2 regions of the Mixta mediterraneensis genome follow, and region 1 is predicted to be linked to the other one. Evidence: predicted binding sites of a transcription regulator. Region 1 holds the regulator's gene; the other holds the start of a gene.
The links. Region 1 encodes sigma-54, which starts transcription at its own class of promoters, with help from an activator protein. Its sites were predicted from a motif close to GTTGGCACANNTTTCGCTNT; they were not measured.
Positions count from the first base shown of each region.

Region 2: glnA (glutamate--ammonia ligase) is a predicted target of sigma-54. The motif match lies at 1,780-1,799, and genes of this name have one in related genera.

Region 1 is NZ_JASUAZ010000002.1:173,758-176,932, reverse strand. It holds gene lptA (lipopolysaccharide ABC transporter substrate-binding protein LptA) at 1-407, shown strand, start outside; gene lptB (LPS export ABC transporter ATP-binding protein) at 413-1,138, shown strand; gene rpoN (RNA polymerase factor sigma-54) at 1,187-2,620, shown strand; gene hpf (ribosome hibernation promoting factor) at 2,642-2,929, shown strand; gene ptsN (PTS IIA-like nitrogen regulatory protein PtsN) at 3,083-3,175, shown strand, end outside.
Region 2 is NZ_JASUAZ010000004.1:29,347-32,521, forward strand. It holds gene glnL (nitrogen regulation protein NR(II)) at 1-83, opposite strand, end outside; gene glnA (glutamate--ammonia ligase) at 223-1,632, opposite strand; gene typA (ribosome-dependent GTPase TypA) at 2,068-3,175, shown strand, end outside.

The DNA.
Region 1 (3,175 bases):
TGCAAGGTAACGTCGCAACGTTTACCGGCAACGTTATCGTGACTCAGGGTTCTATCAAAATCACGGCTGACAAAGTGGTGGTGACGCGTCCGGGCGGTGACAGTAAAAAAACTATTGTTGATGGTTACGGCACGCCAGCAACGTTCTATCAAATGCAGGACAGCGGCAAACCAGTGCAGGGCCATGCAGCAAAACTGCATTATGAGCTGGCTAACGATTTCGTTGAGCTGACCGGCAATGCCTATATCGAGCAGCAAGACAGCAATATCAAAGGCGATCGCATTACTTATCTGGTTAAAGAGCAGAAAATGCAGGCTTACAGCCAGGGCCAGAGCAAGCGCGTAACCACGGTGCTGGTGCCATCGCAATTGCAAAATAAGCCCAACAGCGGAAAGAAGAGTAACTGATAGCTATGGCCACATTAATCGCAGAAAACCTGGCGAAGGCATATAAAAGCCGTCGCGTAGTAGAAGACGTCAGCCTGCAGGTAAAATCCGGCGAGATTGTCGGCCTGCTGGGCCCTAACGGTGCGGGTAAAACTACCACCTTTTACATGGTTGTTGGCATTGTGCCACGCGATGCCGGCCGCATTATTATTGATGATGAAGACATCAGCATTTTGCCACTGCATGCCCGTGCTCGTCGTGGTATTGGCTATCTCCCGCAGGAAGCCTCTATTTTTCGCCGTCTGAGCGTGTTCGACAATTTAATGGCGGTGTTGCAGATTCGTGATGATCTGACTGAAGAGCAGCGTCAGGATCGCGCCAAAGAGCTGATGGAAGAATTTCACATCGAACATCTGCGTGACAGCATGGGACAGGCATTGTCTGGGGGTGAACGTCGCCGCGTCGAAATTGCGCGTGCCCTGGCAGCTAATCCCAAATTTATCCTGTTGGATGAGCCCTTTGCGGGCGTTGACCCTATCTCGGTTATCGACATCAAAAAGATCATTGAGCATCTGCGTGATAGCGGCCTTGGCGTGCTGATTACCGACCATAATGTTCGTGAGACCCTGGCAGTATGTGAACGCGCATATATCGTCAGTCAGGGCCACCTCATCGCCCACGGTACACCCACAGAAATACTTGCTGATGAGCAGGTTAAGCGGGTTTATTTGGGCGAAGAGTTCAGACTCTGATAAGGTGTGGCTAATACTGACGTTTGCTGAGGAAAATCAATCCTGTCTATGAAGCAAGGTTTACAACTCAGGCTCAGCCAACAGCTGGCGATGACACCCCAGCTGCAACAGGCTATCCGGCTGTTGCAGCTTTCGACGCTTGAACTTCAGCAAGAGTTACAGCTCGCGCTGGAAAGTAATCCGCTGCTTGAACAAACCGATGTACATGAAGAAGTCGACGCCCACGACTATCAGGAAGCCGAAGCGCTGGATACACGTGAAGCGCTTGAGCAAAAAGATATGCCGGAAGAATTGCCACTCGATGCAACCTGGGACGAGATTTATACCGCAGGCACGCCGTCAGGCACTGGCACCGATTATCAGGATGATGAATTACCCATTTATCAGGGTGAAACGACCCAATCGCTGCAGGATTATTTGATGTGGCAGGTTGGGCTAACGCCTTTTACTGATAACGACCGCGCGATTGCCACCTCTATCGTTGATGCTATTGATGATACGGGCTACCTTACTGTTTCGCTTGAAGAGATCCTTGACAGCATCGGTAACGAAGAGCTGGAACTGGATGAGGTTGAAGCCGTATTAAAACGCATCCAGCGTTTTGATCCGATAGGCGTGGGTTCCCGTGATTTACGTGATTGCCTGCTGGTGCAGCTATCACAATATGCGCCTGATACGCCGATGCTGGCCGAAGCGCGTTTGATCGTCAGCAATCACCTTGATCTGCTGGCGAACCATGATTTCCGCAGTCTGATGCGTATGACACGTCTCAAAGAAGACGTGTTAAAAGAAGCCATGATACTGATTCAATCACTGGACCCCCGTCCGGGACAATCGGTCAATACTGGCGAGCCGGAATATGTTATTCCTGATGTGCTGGTACGTAAGATCGGATCCCGCTGGACGGTTGATCTTAATGCGGACAGTCTGCCGCGTTTGAAGATTAATCAGCACTATGCCGCGATGGGCGGTTCGTCACGCAATGACAGCGATAACCAGTTTATTCGTAGCCATTTACAGGAAGCCAAATGGCTGATTAAAAGCCTGGAAAGCCGTAATGATACTTTGCTGAAAGTGACGCGTTGTATTGTTGAACAACAACAGGATTTTTTTGAACAGGGCGAAGAATTTATGCGTCCTATGGTACTGGCGGATATTGCCCAGGCCGTTGAAATGCATGAATCGACGATTTCCCGCGTAACCACGCAAAAATATTTGCACAGCCCGCGTGGTATTTTTGAATTGAAGTATTTTTTCTCCAGTCACGTCAATACCGAAGGTGGCGGCGAAGCATCGTCCACCGCGATTCGCGCACTGGTCAAAAAATTAATTTCGGCGGAAAATCCAGCCAAACCCTTGAGCGACAGTAAGCTCACCACCATGTTATCTGATCAAGGGATCATGGTGGCGCGTCGAACCGTCGCTAAATATCGCGAGTCTTTATCCATCCCGCCATCAAATCAGCGTAAACAGCTGGTTTGAAAGAAATGAGAAGGAAGACCTATGCAGCTAAACCTCACGGGGCAACACGTTGAAATCACTGACTCACTACGTGAATTCGTCAGTGGGAAATTTGCCAAACTGGAACACTATTTTGATCATATCAATCAGGTTTATATTGTTCTGAAAATTGAGAAGGTCACTCAAATTGCCGATGCGACTTTACACGTCAATGGTGGCGAGCTGCACGCCACATCGGAAGCGGAAGATATGTATGCGGCTATTGACGGGTTGATTGATAAACTCACTCGTCAACTAACCAAACACAAAGACAAACTGAAAAAACACTAACCTTCACGCTGGCAGAGCGCTTATCGCGCTAACGCGGACAGGATGGGGCGGATTAACCGCCCCGTTTTGTCATCTATACCAGCGCCATCTGATGTCAGCATAAACGTGACATGCCTGCCTCAGTGGCTATGTGAACTCGCAAGTGAAACGATGATGAACAACGATCTGACCCTGGAATTGAGCTCAGTACTTTCGCTGGACTGCACCCGCAGCGGCGTACATTGCCAGAGCAAAAAACGTGCGCTG
Region 2 (3,175 bases), on a different contig from region 1:
ACCAGACCGTTATCCACCAGCAAAATACTGTTGATTAAGGAATTGAGAATCTGCCCTGCATCGGGCAGCGAACCAGTTGCCATACAGCGATCCTCTGCACTAATTAAGTGCATTGTAGTCTTTAAGCTAAATTTAAGGCGTATAAGCGGTGAATTCGCGGAGAAAAAAGCCCATCCGAAGATGGGCTGAAAGTTTCCACGGCAACATAAAACCTAAAATTGATTAAACGCTGTAGTAAAGCTCGAATTCTACTGGGTGTGGAGTCATACGAACGCGGTCATCGTCTGCTTTGCGCAGGGCGATGTAGGCGTCAATCGTGTCGTCAGTGAACACGCCACCACGGGTCAGGAATTCACGGTCTTCGTTCAGTGCGTTCAGGGCTTCTTCCAGTGAACCGGCTACTTTTGGAATCTCAGCTTCTTCTTCCGGCGGCAGGTCATACAGGTTTTTGTCCATGGCATCGCCTGGGTGGATCTTATTGATGATGCCGTCAAGGCCGGCCATCAGCAGAGCGGTAAATGCCAGGTATGGGTTAGCCGCTGGATCCGGGAAGCGTGCTTCGATACGACGTGCTTTCGGGCTGGCAACAACCGGAATTCGGATGGAAGCCGAGCGGTTACGGGCTGAGTAAGCCAGCATAACCGGCGCTTCGTAGCCTGGAACCAGACGCTTGTACGAGTTAGTGGTTGGGTTCGCCAGGGCGTTAATCGCTTTAGCGTGCTTAATCACACCGCCGATATAGAACAGCGCCATTTCAGACAGGCCGCCGTACTTATCGCCAGAGAACAGGTTCTCGCCACCTTTAGACAGTGACATATGGCAGTGCATACCTGAACCGTTGTCGCCAAACATTGGCTTCGGCATAAAGGTGGCTGTTTTGCCGTAAGCGTGCGCGACGTTATGCACGACATATTTGTAGATCTGAATTTCGTCAGCTTTTTTGGTCATGGTGTTGAAGCGGGTTGCCACTTCGTTCTGACCGGCTGTTGCCACTTCATGGTGATGCGCTTCCACTACCAGGCCCATTTGTTCCATGGTCAGACACATGGCAGAACGGATGTCCTGTGATGAGTCAACGGGTGGAACCGGGAAGTAGCCGCCTTTCAGACCTGGACGGTGACCTTTGTTGCCGCCTTCGTATTCTTTACCGGTATTCCATGCTGCTTCGATGTCATCAATAGCAACGTGTGAGCCGGAAGTAGAAGAGCCGAAGCGGATGTCATCGAACAGGAAGAATTCGGGTTCTGGTCCGAACAGCACGGTGTCCGCGATGCCAGAAGAGCGCAGGAAATCTTCAGCGCGCTTTGCAATTGAGCGCGGGTCACGATCGTAGCCCTGCATCGTGCCTGGTTCAAGGATGTCACAACGGATGATCAGCGTAGAATCTTCGAAGAACGGATCCATTACCGCTGTGGTCGCGTCAGGCATCAGCACCATATCTGATTCGTTAATACCTTTCCAGCCACTGATGGAGGAGCCATCGAACATTTTGCCTTCTTCGAAGAAGTCAGCGTTAACCTGGTGAGCAGGGATAGTAACGTGCTGTTCTTTACCTTTGGTATCGGTAAAACGCAGGTCAACAAACTTAACTTCATGCTCGTTCATCATCGAGAGAACGTGTTCAGCGGACATACTCAACTCTCCTGGAAATGGTCATTGTCTACATGGTGAGAGAACTTTGTTGCCTGGAATGCGTCTCTTGATACATCCATCCCTAACCAACAGATCTCGGCAAGCTCTTCAACCGTTGTCTAACTGTCGTTTTTGCTTAATTCATATAAAGCGAATTCTGTGCCAACTTTATCTTATCGCGCTAAATCGCGCTGTAACGCATTTTGCAGGCTTGGCGGACTGCACCATTATGGATGATTTGCACTAAATTGGTGCTACAGGCTTAAATATAAGCACTAATTTGGTGCAATCTGCCAATTTAGTGCATTTTCTACACCGGAAACAGTGCGAGTTTCCGTCAATGCAATAATCTTTCAGTGAAAAGTGTGATCATGTTCAGTATTCCGCTTAATCCGTGTACAATAGCGCGCTATTTCTAATGCCTGAGGCAAAGCTGTGATCGAAAATTTGCGTAACATCGCCATTATCGCGCACGTTGACCATGGAAAGACCACCTTGGTTGACAAACTGCTGCAACAATCCGGTACCTTCGACGCCCGTACCGAAGCTACTGAGCGCGTGATGGACTCCAATGATTTGGAGAAAGAGCGTGGGATTACCATCCTCGCAAAAAACACCGCCATTAAATGGAATGACTACCGTATCAACATTGTTGATACCCCAGGACACGCCGACTTCGGTGGTGAAGTTGAGCGCGTTATGTCCATGGTGGATTCGGTGCTGTTGGTTGTAGATGCGATGGATGGCCCAATGCCGCAAACCCGCTTCGTGACCAAAAAAGCGTTCGCGCATGGTCTGAAGCCGATTGTGGTTATCAACAAAATTGACCGTCCTGGCGCTCGTCCAGACTGGGTTGTGGACCAGGTCTTTGACCTGTTCGTAAATCTTGATGCCACTGACGAGCAGCTTGATTTCCCAATCATTTATGCTTCTGCGCTGAATGGTATCGCGGGTCAGGAATACACGGATATGGCAGACGATATGACTCCGCTGTATCAGGCAATCGTTGACCACGTTTCTCCACCACAGGTTGAAGTTGAAGCGCCGCTGCAGATGCAAATTTCTCAGTTGGACTACAACAACTATCTGGGCGTGATCGGCATTGGCCGCATTAAGCGCGGTAAAATTAAGCCAAACCAGCAAGTTACTATTATCGACAGCGAAGGCAAAACCCGTAACGGGAAAGTCGGTAAAGTGCTGGGTCACCTTGGTCTGGAGCGTATTGATACCGATCTGGCTGAAGCTGGCGACATCGTTGCGGTTACCGGCCTGGGTGAGCTGAACATCTCTGACACCATTTGCGATCCTCAAAACGTGCAGGCGCTGCCAGCGCTGAGCGTTGATGAGCCAACCGTAACCATGTTTTTTAACGTCAACACCTCACCGTTCTGCGGTAAAGAAGGTAAGTACGTGACTTCACGTCAGATCCTTGAGCGTCTGAATAAAGAACTGGTTCACAACGTTGCGCTGCGTGTTGAAGAAACCGAAGACGCTGACGCGTTCCGCGTATCAGGTCGTGGTGAGCTGCACCTTTCCGTATTGA